One region of the Rhodopseudomonas julia genome, then DNA from elsewhere that is predicted to be linked to it. Evidence: riboswitches for the same ligand, from Rfam matches in the RefSeq annotation. Region 1 holds a riboswitch; each other region holds the start of a gene.
What was found. Region 1 has a riboswitch for cobalamin ahead of J2R99_RS03695 (ABC transporter substrate-binding protein). Riboswitches for the same ligand answer to the same signal wherever they lie in the genome.
Positions count from the first base shown of each region.

Region 2: linked by a shared signal. The riboswitch ahead of J2R99_RS09145 (DUF4198 domain-containing protein) and the one ahead of J2R99_RS03695 (ABC transporter substrate-binding protein) in region 1 are both predicted to bind cobalamin.
Region 3: linked by a shared signal. The riboswitch ahead of J2R99_RS17630 (PocR ligand-binding domain-containing protein) and the one ahead of J2R99_RS03695 (ABC transporter substrate-binding protein) in region 1 are both predicted to bind cobalamin.

Region 1 covers NZ_JAUSUK010000001.1:783,128-787,308, reverse strand. The annotation lists gene J2R99_RS03710 (DUF6925 family protein) at 7-930, opposite strand; gene J2R99_RS03705 (ABC transporter substrate-binding protein) at 1,171-1,980, opposite strand; gene J2R99_RS03700 (hypothetical protein) at 1,983-2,192, opposite strand; gene J2R99_RS03695 (ABC transporter substrate-binding protein) at 2,189-3,019, opposite strand; cobalamin riboswitch at 3,316-3,513, opposite strand; gene J2R99_RS03690 (cob(I)yrinic acid a,c-diamide adenosyltransferase) at 3,585-4,181, opposite strand.
Region 2 covers NZ_JAUSUK010000002.1:15,117-19,297, forward strand. The annotation lists gene J2R99_RS09140 (DEAD/DEAH box helicase) at 1-1,146, shown strand, start outside; cobalamin riboswitch at 1,310-1,522, shown strand; gene J2R99_RS09145 (DUF4198 domain-containing protein) at 1,682-2,479, shown strand; gene cbiM (cobalt transporter CbiM) at 2,495-3,127, shown strand; gene J2R99_RS09155 (NikL family nickel/cobalt ECF transporter subunit) at 3,124-3,756, shown strand; gene cbiQ (cobalt ECF transporter T component CbiQ) at 3,759-4,181, shown strand, end outside.
Region 3 covers NZ_JAUSUK010000002.1:1,790,950-1,795,130, forward strand. The annotation lists gene eutJ (ethanolamine utilization protein EutJ) at 1-796, shown strand, start outside; gene J2R99_RS17625 (response regulator transcription factor) at 846-1,625, opposite strand; gene J2R99_RS17630 (PocR ligand-binding domain-containing protein) at 1,705-2,955, opposite strand; cobalamin riboswitch at 3,076-3,286, opposite strand; gene J2R99_RS17635 (ABC transporter ATP-binding protein) at 3,693-4,181, opposite strand, start outside.

The sequences.
Region 1 (4,181 bases):
GGCGGCCTAGTCCTGGAGGCCGCCGGGATACCTCGTCCGTCCGGTGGGATAGAAGATTGCGCATGGGGCATATTCAGCCGGTATTTGGACACCCGGCGGGAGCTCACGCCCCATGGCGATGTCAGCGGGGAAAAAGCGTGTATGTGGCCCTTTCGGGGGGCGGCCGCCTGCCGCCTGGATGGGTGAGAAGACTTCCATCCGCCCAATCGGGCTGGCGATCACGCGGTGGGGTGAGGTTTCTTGGATGTCACGCCCGATGCGGCTCAGCACCAGCGGCCAGGCCTCGCCTTCTAGTTCGCTTAGTCTGCGGATCAGCAGCGGATCGCGTGTGCGCAGGCAGAATTGGGTGATGGCGGAGCCGATTCCGAGATCGAACAGGCGTGCATCACGATCCTCCTCGCGGATGGCGGCTTCATCACGCCCGAGCGATGCCAGACAGGCATTTGGCAGGCCGACGATTTGCTTGCGCGCGAGGGCGAGAATGATCGCTGCTCCCTGACGCCACTCAAAAGCTCGCAGCCTTCTTCTCTCACGGAGCCGGACAGCACCATGAACGCAAGCGACGGCGAAGTTACCGTCACGGTCCACCAGGTCTCCCTCCCTCGTCCTGAACTCGCCGAGCGCACCGTGCAGACCAAAAACCCATCTGCCGCTCTGCGGCAGCAAAGAGTTTTGCAGAAACGCCTGCATCTCGTCCTCATTCCAGTCGAGAGTGCGGGCCTCCTCGCCGATCTGTGACCGCCGCTTCGGCAACGTCGAGAGGACCTGCCAGAGAAGCTCTTCGGAGATCTGCCTGCACGTCTCCATCTGCTCGTCATTGCGCACGTCCTCGATGCAGAAATCGCGGCGCGTGTTAAGTCGGCAGCGGCCGATATTCGGTCCGGTTCTGCGTTCCGGACCGGCAGCCTCACGCTTTCGCTCTGCGATCATAAGCGCGGTCATCGGTTTTCTCGTCGAACATCTGCAGTCCGCAGGGGCGGTGTCCCGTTCGAGACCGCTTCAAGCAGCATCCCAAGGCGTTCGACTTCGGGGGTTGCCGGTTGACGGAACTGGCTGCGTTGAAGTTCTTCGCGTGCAGCGAGTTGCAGATTGGCACCTGTCGGTAGCCATATGAGCCAGGCGAAGAGGACGTCTTCCGGTGTCGGGAGCTGCCTTCGGGGTGGCCAGGCCTCAATTGACGACGTCATGGGCAATCTCCTCTCTCTCATGCAAGGCGGCGACGATCGCATCGAGCCCCTTCGTCAAAGCGAGCGGCCCCGGCTGATGGATGAGGCTGGCGTCGATCTGGGTGAGCCGATTGTCGCGCACCGCGGCAAGCGCGCCCCAGCCCTGCCGTCGCCGGATCTCGTCGAGGTCGACGGGCTTGCCGCACCAGGAAGCGAGGATCACTTCCGGCGCCGCCTCGAGGATTTGTGGCGGCGTGAGAATGTGGTCGGCAGCCCCCGGTTTTGCCCGAAGATGTGCAAAGACGTCCTGACCGCCTGCGATCTCGATGAGGTCTGAAATCCAGCCCGCGCCGCTCATCAGCGGGTTGTTCCAGGCTTCGAAATACACACGTGGCCGTTGCTGCAAAGATGTGCGGTTGCGTACCTGCTCGATACGTGCGGCGTAGGAACGGGCAAGCCGGTCGGCCTTCGCTGCTGCGTCGACCATTGCACCGAGCATACGGATCATGGCGAGAATCCCGGCCACGTTGCGCTGATTGAAGGCGTGAACGGGCACGCCCGCCCAGATCAGCTCGCTGGCGATGATGTTCTGGATATCGCAGAAGGTGAGGACGAGATCGGGTTGGAGAGCAAGGATCGCGGGTATATCGGCCTGGGTGAAGCCCGAGACGACGGTCCTGTCCGCCGTCAAGTCGCCTGATCTTCCCGTCGGTTGCGGCACCCCGACGATGCGCCAGTCCTCGCCGAGAAGACGGAGCGTTTCTACGGTCTCTTCCGTCAGGCAGACGATCCTTTCGGGCGGGTAAGCGCACATCGTCAGGACACCTGCATCCGACAGGGCGGCGCGGCCGTGAAACCCGCGACCCGGCTGTGGCCATCGGCGATCGCCCGATCGGCATCCCCCTGGGACGGCCCCCACCAGGAATCCGCGGCGCGCCGGCAGGGCATGATGAAGCGCGACAGGCCGGTGAGGAGCGCGCAATGGCTCATCTCCAACGGGGCAGGGGCGAAGGTCGCGTCCGTCATGGGCGTGTCCTCGCTTCTGCGGCGGCCTCGCGCAGGATGGCAACGGCCTCGAACATGTCCGGGCCCGCGCAGATCCAGAGCCGGGGCGGGACGGTCGCGATCTCCATCGGCCGCGGCATGTGCCACAGCACCGGGTGGCGCACGAGTTCGGTCGCAAGTGCCGGGGTCTCGCGCGGCGGGCCGATGATGAGAACGTCCGGCGACAGCGTGACGAGCGATTCCAGCGGCAGGCGCCCGTAATTTTGTATGCCGCGTTCCGCTGCGAGGTTGCGCAGCCCGGCGAGCGAGAGCAGCGTGTCGATCAGCGAGCCGGCGCCGACGGTGTAGCCGTTCGGCTCGTAAACGACCGCCGTCGGCCACAGCTGGGCTGCGCCGTCTTCCGCCCGCAGCCTCTTTTGTTCCATCTCGCGGATGACAGTGTCTGCCCGCGCCTCCTGGCCAAGCGCTCCGCCGACGAGGCGGATCTGCGCCTCCACTTCCTCGATGGTCCGGGGTGCGTCGAGCTCCAGGACGTTGATGCCGATCCGCTTCAGCAGATCGGTGGTGACGCGCTTGGTGTAGCGCCCGGCGAGAACGAGGTCGGGCTCGTAGCGCACCACCTCCTCGGCAAGGCCGCGGTTCGCCGGGAAACTGCGGGCTTCACCGGAGAGGTTCGACATGGAAGCATCCCGCGCGAGGTAGGTCAGGGATGCGATCTGCTCCGGGTCCGCCAACCGCATGAGGAGCTGGTCGGCACAGAGGTTGATCGAGACGACGTGCTGCGGCTTCGCCGCAGCCGGGCCCGCTGTGGCGAGGATGAGGATCGCTGCCAGAAGGTGCCTCAGCATGAGAATGTCAGCCGCGGCCCGGGATGGGCGCTGACGGAGATTTCCGGAAGCGCCACCATGTCGTCCTGGGCGAGGGCCGGGGGCGAAACGGCAAGCGCGAAAGCGCTGGCGGAAAGGCAAAGTGCAGCGGAAAGCTGCAACGACGCTCCACGGCGCGGCAGGCGGGAACAGGACACGGACAACGACCTCGAAACGGGCACACGGGCCACATGGCACGTCACCGCGATCGAGGATGCTCCATGCGCTTGGGACGCATGGATCCACTCCTATCGGCACACCCCGACCGACATGACCGCGCGTGACCACGGCTGACGGCAGGTCTCCTGACTTGCGGGTCGTCATCGCGCCATCGCCTTCCCGGCGCCGGAGCGCCAGTGGCATCGTGACGGGCGATTCGCCGCTTACAGTTGCGGGGACAGTCGCGGCATTGGGCGAAAACCCGCACCGCGTTCCCTTTTCAGCCTCAAAGAGGCACCGTCCCGAAGATCGGACCACGAAGCTGAACGCTTCGTCAAGATGGATTTCCAGGCGGGCAGGCCCGCCCGGAAAGGCTGGTGCCGAAACGTCAGGCCTGTCTTTGTGCCCGCGGCGCCCAGACGTCGTCGGTGGCCCCGTTGCCATTCAGGCGGCGGCTCGCGATGAACATGAAATCGGCGAGGCGGTTGATGTAGACGAGCACGTTCGGGTTCACCTTTTCCTCCAGCGACAGTGCGACGATACGCCGTTCGGCCCGGCGGATCGTGGTGCGGGCGACATGCGCCTGGGCGGCGGCGATCGTGCCGCCCGCCAGCACGAAGTTCGTGATGCGCGGCAGGGCGGCATTCATCGCTTCAAGCTCTGCCTCCAGTCGCTGAAGGGGCTCCTCGCCGACGCGCAGATGCTCGCCGTGCTCGCCCGGCATGTGCAGGTCGGCGGCGAGGTTGAAGAGGTCGATTTGGACATTGCGCAGCATCTCACAAAGCTCGGTATCGTCACCCGCAAGAGAACGCACGAGGCCGATCTGCGCGCTCGCCTCGTCGATGGTGCCGTAGGCTTCCACCCGCTTGTCGCTCTTCGACACGCGCATGCCGCGCCCCATGGATGTTTCCCCCTTGTCACCGCCTCGGGTGACGACCCGGGTCAGGCGCACGCGCTCGTTTTTTCCTTCATGGCTCTGGCTCAT
Region 2 (4,181 bases), on a different contig from region 1:
ACCGGTGCCATCAGGCTCGATCAGACCGACGTCGTCGTGCTCGACGAGGCCGATCAGATGCTCGATCTCGGTTTCATGCCGGCGATCCGCAAGATCCTGGCGAAGATGCCGCGTGAGCGTCAGACGGTTCTCCTGTCGGCGACGATGCCGCCGGCGATCCGCAAGCTTGCGGGCGATTTTCTCCGTCAGCCGGCGGAAATCTCCGTCGCTCCGGTGTCTCGTCCGATCGAGCAGATCGCACAAAGCGTCATCAACGTTGCGAGCGCCGCCAAGCGTGACATGCTCGTCGATATTCTCGGCGCATCCGATATGGAGCGTGCGATCGTCTTCACGCGCACCAAGCGCGGTGCCGACCGGGTGAGCCAGCATCTCGACAAGGCCGGCCTGCGCTCTGCGGCGATCCACGGGAATAAGAGCCAGAATCAGCGTGAGAAGGCGCTTGGTGCCTTCCGCAACGGTCGTGTGGCTGTCCTGGTCGCCACCGATATCGCGGCGCGCGGCATCGACATCGACGACGTTTCGCATGTCGTCAACTTCGAGCTGCCGAACGTGCCGGAGGCGTATGTGCACCGCATCGGGCGGACCGCGCGCGCCGGCAAGAGCGGTATTGCGATCTCGCTGTGCGATCATTCCGAGCGGGGTCTTCTGCGCGATATCGAGAAGCTGATCGGCAAGAGGATCGATGCGCATGGCGCGGCACCTCGTAGCGAGGCCCGCGGCGAGGCGATTGCGAACCAGGTTGCGGGCGGCGAGCCGGTCGGCGAAGCCGACGAGGCTCCGGCCGCAAGCGTGCGCCAGCAGGCGGGCGAGCGGCGCGACGAAAGATCACGCCAGCCCGGCAAGCGCAATTCTCCCTCACGCAATCGCAGGCGCTCGGGCAAACCGGTCGCCTTCGAGGCGCGCAGTGAAGGCCGGAATGGCGATGCCCCGAAAGAGGGTCGCAACCGCAGGCCGGAAGGTGCGGAGGCAGGCCGTTCGGCGAAGCGGACGGAAGCCGGCGCGCATAAGAGCCGCAATGGTGGCGCGAATGGCCGGCGAGATGCGGGCCGCGGCAACGAGGGCGCTCAGGCCGGTCTGGAACGGATGCTGCGTAAGAGCAGCAAGCCAAAAGCCGGAATGGGCGAGAAGCGGATGGCCGCGCGCTGAACGCAGCCACGCTGCGCAAGTTTGAGAGGGCCGGCCGCTATATGCGGTCGGCCTTTTTTTATGCCGTAGGGCGCTCTTCGACCGAACATGATGCCGGCAAAGGGAAGCCATGCCCAGCATAGCTGCCAGCACTGCACGGCATTGACAATTGTGGCCATTCGCCGGCAGATGGGGTGTCAACGGTTTCCGGACGCAAAGCGACCGGATTAAAAGGGAACACGGTGAGGCGTACCCAGCAGGGACCGAAACCGTGGCTGCCCCCGCAACTGTGAGCGGCGAGCAGGGCTTCAACATGTCACTGGCGCATCTGCGCTGGGAAGACGAAGCCACGCTGTGACCCGCAAGCCAGGAGACCTGCCGCTGACGCGCGACGCCGGGCCACCGGTGCCGCACCGCAACGGACGCCGGGGTGAGCGTCTGGCGGTGGAACGGCGCCATGAATCCCTTTTGCGCCCAATCCTCGCCAAAACCCCGATCGTCCTTTCCGCATCACTGTCGCGGTTCTCCCGCAACAGTCATTGGAGAGACGATACGAATGAAATTTCGTAAGTTTGCCTGTGCCGCCCTCACATCGGCGGCGTTCCTTCTTCCCGCCGCAGCCGAAGCGCATTTTCAGCTGATCTACACGCCCGAGGTGAACCTCGCCGAGCCGGGCGATGTGCCGCTGAAGCTCATCTTCTGGCACCCGTTCGAGAACGGCCATGTCATGGATATGGGCGCGCCGGAAGAGTTCTACGCCGTCTTCCGCGGCAAGAAGATCGATCTCAAGGACAGCCTCAAGCCGATCACCTTCGAGGGGCTCGAAAACAGCGCCCAAGCCTTCGATGCCACGCTGCCGGCCAAGCGTGCCGGCGATTACACGCTCGTCGTCGTGCCTCAGCCCTATTACGAGGAGAGCGAGGACATCTACATCCAGCAGATCGCCAAGGCCTATCTCAACCGGGCGCAATTGCCGACCGATTGGGCCGAGCCCAAAGGGCTTGCGACGGAAATCGTGCCGCTCGATCGCCCGACCAACATTCTGGCCGGTTCCAGCTTTACGGGCCGGGTGCTGTCGGAGGGCAAGCCTGTCGCGGGTGCCGAGATCGAAGTCGAATACATGGCGGCCGAACCCTCCATGGACGACAACAAGCCCTCTGAGCCCAAAGCCTCGCCGATGCCGGGCGGTGCCGTCGTCGCGATGAGCGACGAGAACGGCTACTTCACCTTCGGCGTTCCGAAGGCCGGTTTCTGGGGCTTTGCCGCGCTCGGCACGGGCCCGCAGACGGAGTTCGAGGGCAAAGAGCTCTCGCAGGACGCCGTCATCTGGGTGCGCGCTTACGACGTCGAATGACGGCAGGAGGGATCGATGCATATTGTCGACGGTGCGCTCGCCAATGACGTCGTCATCGGGGGTGCGGTGCTCGCGGCCGGGGGCATCGCGCTCGGCCTTAAATCGCTGACGGCGGAAAAGATGCCGGCAGCCGGGGTGTTGAGCGCGACGTTCTTCGTCGCCTCGCTCATCCATGTCCCGATCGGTCCCTCCAGCGTCCATCTCATCATGAACGGTCTGGCCGGGCTGGTGCTCGGCTGGGCCGCCTTTCCGGCGCTTTTCGTCGGGCTTCTCCTGCAAGCGGTGTTCTTCGGTTTCGGAGGGCTCACCGTGCTCGGGGTCAATACGCTCAACATCGCGCTGCCGGCGGTGATCGTCTATTATCTGTGCCGACGCGGGATCGCCTCCAATTCGCTGACGGTTGCCGCGATTTCAGGCGCCATCGGCGGGGGGCTCGCGATCGCGCTGACGACGGCGTTTGTCGCGATCGCTCTCGCACTTTCGGGCGACGAATTCATTCCGGCCGCCAAGCTCGTCTTCTTCGCCCATATCCCGATCATGATCATCGAAGCCCTGGTGACGGGGGCGGCCGTGGTTCTCGCCCGACGCGTCAAGCCGGAGCTTTTCGCCACCTTCAATCGATCCGCCGCCGAGGAGGTCGCATTATGAAAAAACTCTGCGCAGCCCTCGTTTTCCTGGCTCTTCTGCCCGCACCGCAGGCTCTCGCCCACAAGGTCATCGCCTCCGTCTATGCGTCCGGCGATGTCGTGGAAGGCGAGGTCGGCTTTTCCAACGGCGATATGGCGAGCGATGCGACGGTCGAGGTTTTCGACGACAACGGCAACAAGCTCGGCGAGACGGTAACCGACGAGACCGGAGCCTTCACCTACAAGCCCGAAAAGGCGGTGCCGCTCGTCTTCAAGGCCAATCTGGGTGCCGGCCATGTCGCGCAGGTGCGGATGTCGGCCGAGGAGCTGCCGGAGATCGGCGGTGCGGAGGCCTCATCGCCGGCGCTGGTCGCTGCCGAAGCTGCGGCCGGTGCCGCCGAGCCGGCGTCTTCCGGGACTGTGGGGGCGACCGCCCAAAGCTCCGGCGTCGATCTCGCCGCGCTTCTTGAAGCGCAGCACAAGATGATCACCGAGGCGGTGCAGAAACAGGTGATCCCGCTCAGGCGCGATATCGACGCCTATAAGGAGAAGCACGACATGCAGAGCATCCTCGGTGGGATCGGCTATATCTTCGGCATCTTCGGCGTCGCGTTCTATATCGCGGCCCGGCGCAAGATGACGGCGGCCTGACGATGAGCCACGTTCTCTCAGCCGGACGGCGCGCGCTCACCGATACGGGCGAGGCCCGGGGCACGCTGATCGATGGCATCGACGTGCGCACCCGCATCGTGGTTGCTGTCGCCTTCGCCATCGTGATGGTGAGCCTGCAGGATCTCGCCGTGCTGACGACGGGGCTTTTGGCCGCGTTCTTTCTGATGCTGTCGGCGCGGCTGCCTGTTGCGCGGACGCTCAAACGCATGGCGATGATGGACAGCTTCATCATCTTCCTGATCGCCATGCTGCCGTTCACCGTGCCGGGCGATGCGATGTTCACCGTCTTCGGCTTCGCGGCGAGCTGGCAGGGGCTGCGGCAGGCGGCTGAGATCGCGCTGACGGCGAACGCCGTGATCCTCGCCTTGATGGCGCTCGTCGGCTCCACCGAGCCGGTGACGCTC
Region 3 (4,181 bases), on a different contig from region 1:
GGTCAGCGTCTTCAACAAGACGCCAGCGCAACAGGCTTACAAGGGCCGCGTCCATGTCGGGGTTGATCTCGGCACGGCCTACACCGTTCTCGTCGTCCTCGACGAGGACGGGCAGCCGCTCGCCGGGCGCTATCAGTTCGCGCAAATCGTGCGTGACGGTCTCGTGGTGGATTTCATCGGCGCGATTAAGATCCTGTCGCGCATGAAGGCAGAGGTGGAGGCGGATCTCGGCTTTCAGCTTGAGAGCGCGGCGACCTCCTACCCGCCCGGCGTTGCCCCGGCGGAGGTGAAGGCGACGCAAAACGTCGTCATCGGCGCGGGGCTCGAATGCGAGCACTTCGTCGATGAGCCGACAGCGGCCAATGCCCTCCTGCAGATCAAGGATGGGGCGGTGGTCGACGTCGGCGGCGGCACGACGGGCGTTGCGATCTTCAAGGATGGCGAAGTCGTCTATACCGCCGACGAGGCGACCGGCGGGACCCAGTTCACTTTGGTACTTTCAGGTGCCCTCGGCGTCTCCTTCGAGGAGGCGGAGGATATCAAGAAAGATCCGAAACGAGCCCGATCACTTTATCCGCTGGTCAGACCGGTGATGCAGAAGGTCGGCAGCATCGTGGCCCGCCATATCGCACCATACGACGTCAAGACCATTCACCTCGTTGGAGGCACAAGCGGCATGCCCGGCATGGCCGAGATCGTAGGCGAGATGACGGGCGTGCCGACAAAGTTGCCGTCCCACCCGATGTTTGTGACGCCGATCGGCATCGCCATGCATGATCGCAAAGACCGTGCATGAGTGAGAAGACGAAGCGGCCGCCCATCCTCGAAGATAGGCGGCCCGAAGGTCACTCCGAGCTGGCCTCCGGCTCCTTCTCGCATCTGCGGAACTGCGCCGGTGTCATGCCTGTCTCACGCTGGAACAGGCGATAGAAATTGGTGACGTTGGCATAGCCGACCTGCTCGGCGACCGCCTCATTGGTCGTGTCGGTCGTCAAAAGCAGGTCTTTGGCGGCTTCGATGCGCTTTTCGGTGAGAAACTGCTTGTAGCTGACGCCGACGCATTCGCGAAAACGGTGCGCAAGATGTGACGGGCTGAGATGCGCGACGTTGGCGACAGCCGCGAGCGACATGTTTTCGTCGGCATAGTTCTCGGAGATGAAGGCGACCGCCCGCTTGACCGGATCTCTCTCCGGCGCACAGGGCGTTGCGGCCGGCGTGACGTCACGAGCGATCTCCGCGTCATTAGCCGACGACGCACTCAATTCCGTGCAAATCTCACCGTGGAGTTTGCGCAGCAATTCGCCGAGCTTCGTCGGACGGATCGGCTTCAAGAGATAATCGAGCGCGCCGATCTTGAGGGCGCGCTGCACATAGGCAAACTCATCATAAGCCGTGAGAAAGATGAGCCGCGTGCGGGGCAGCTCGGCCTTGATGATCGCCGCCGCCTCCAACCCGTCCACGCCGGGCATCTTGATATCGATCAGAATGAGCTCGGGCCGCTCCCGCCGGGCGACCTCGACCGCTTCGGAGCCGTTCTTGGCTTCCCAGACATTGGCGAAGTCGAGAGCCTCTGCGGCAACGACGCGACTGATCGTCGAGCGAATGATCGGTGTGTCGTCGGCCACCAAAAGGCCAGGTCGAACCGAGGACTCCTGCTGAAACGCCCCCTGAAACATGGAAGCAAAACGCTCAGTACGGGCGAGCTCAAGCATTTTCGAGCTGCGCATAGTCGCCGAGTGGCCAGGAAAGCTCAATTCGGGTTCCCTCATTCAGTCTGCTCGTCACTTTGAGATCGAAGTCGTTGCCGTACTCGCTGTCGAGCCGGGTAATGACGCTCTGCAGTCCCAGAGCCGCCCGGCTCCGTTCCGCCTGCTGCAGGACACAACGATCGTTGTTGAGCGCGGCGACCTGAGCCTCGCTCATACCCGCGCCGTTGTCATAGACCTCGATCAAACCGCGATCATCGACCTTGCGAGCCGAAACGCGCACGCGCACCGGCCGTGAGAGCGCTTCGACCCCATGCACGATCGCGTTCTCGGCAAGCGGCTGCAGAACCATGCAGGGGACCGGCCAGTTGCGCAGGCTTTCGTCGAGATCGACTTCAATGCTCAGATGGTCGCCGAAGCGAAGCTGATGGAGGCGCAAGCAGCGCTCGATCATGTCGAATTCTTCGCTGAGCGGCACCAGCGTGGCGAGATTGCGCAGACTGTAGCGGAGGATGTCGCTCAGCATATAGGCGACTTCCTCGGTCTTCACCGCCCTCTCCTCGAAAGCCGTGTAGCCGATGAGCGTCAAGGAGTTGAACAGGAAATGCGGATTGACCCGCGCCTGCAAGGCCCGCAGCTGAGCATCCTGCAGCGCCTTTTCGGTGGCGGCCTTGGCTTTCACCTCCTTGAGGAGGCGCGCCTGGATCAAGTTCGTCTTGCCAATCTCGATGATGTGGCTCGCCGCCAGCATCAGCATCTCAACAGCGGAATCGAGACGGTCACGATCGGCCGCCGGCATGGCGTAGACCGCTTCTTCGAGCTCCGCCGGAGCAATGCCAAGCGAATGGTTTCGGTCGAGCACGTTCCGAATGGTGCGCTCGCGCTCATCTTCGAGCATCACCTGGCCGCACAAAAGGCAGCCGAGATATTCATCTTCGATGATGATCGGCGCAGCGACATCGACGAGCCCGGCATGACAGACATAGGTCGCCGGCCGGCCAGACCGATAGGCGGCGAGCCCCCCGCAAGCGTCGCAGGCATGGCAGCGCCGCAACCCTTCGGTCGTGGAGCGCATCAAACGACACACGGGCTGGAAATTGCTCGCTTTTGTGACGGGCACGCCGTCGCGATCAACTGTCACCGCGGCCATATCCATGGCCTTGGCGAAAGTGTCCTGAATCCGCTGCAACGTCGGGATGTCGACGAAGTCCTGGATCCGCCACTTATGAGTTGGGTAATGCTCTTCCATCAGGATGACCGCTCCGCCCAACGCCGAAATATGACAAGCAAGCGCACGCGCTGCCTGCCGTGACTTTCGTCGCTGGATGCAGACCCCGACATCCCTCGTTATGCATCGACGGCCCACACAGCCCGATGCACATCACCGGCAGGTCTCCTGGCTCGCGGCACCAAGCAAAGGCTACCTTCCCAGCGCTCGCGCGCCAGTGGCACTCCCAGCCCTGCTCTCCGCTCACAGTTGCGGGGGCAGCTACGGTTTCGGCCCTTCTTGGGGAGCCTCACCGTATTCCCTTTTCATCCTCACGCTCGCGCGCTCGGAAACCGGTAACGGGCTTTTACTGGCGCTAACCACGGCTTATGTCAAGTCGGTCTCGCCGTGGGCTGCTTCGTTACCCACTTGCAACAGGAGGAAATTCTATCTTTGGTTTATTTATAACGCCCATAGGTTGCTTCCTGCCATAAAAATGCACCTGGAAGCACCAATTTCTGCAATATTTACATCGGTATTCATAAATAATACTTCGATGTATGACGATTTTTACAGGCATCCCCAGCTGAAGCCAGCCATAATGCCGCAGGCTGTAGAGCCCGACACCCTCGACGCGGGGCACCAGGCATATCGCTCGTTGCAGGTGAGCATATCTATCGGGGCACGATCTCGACAAGAAGAGCCCGGCCTCAGCCGCTCCCTTCGGGCCGCCCCTTCGAGCATAAGGGCGGCCTATGCCGTAAAGCTCTCGGCCCGAGCTATAGAGCCTGGCCATCCTTTCCGAAGAAATGGCAATGGCTCGGATCGAAACTCAGCCAAACGCGCTCACCCGTCGTCACATCGCTGATACCTGCCGTCTCGACCGTGACGAGATCGTCCTCACCGATATTGGCATAAAGAAGCGTGTGGTTGCCGAAGGTCTCGACCACGACGATCTCGGCCGAAATGCCCTGGGTTTCCTCGCGACTGAATTTGATCTCGTGAGGGCGGATACCGAGCACGACATCGTCCCGGTCGATCGCAGCCGGGGGCACTTCCGGGAAAGCCATCTCAACCCCGTTCGGCAGCTTGAGGCGAGGACCACCGTCCGCCGTCCCGGCAACACGCACCGGCAGAAAATTCATCTGCGGGCTGCCGATGAAGCTCGCGACGAACCGCGTCTTCGGCTTGCCGTAGAGCTCAAGCGGCGTGCCGACCTGTTCGATCTGCCCCTCGTTCAAAACCACGATGCGGTCGGCGAGTGTCAT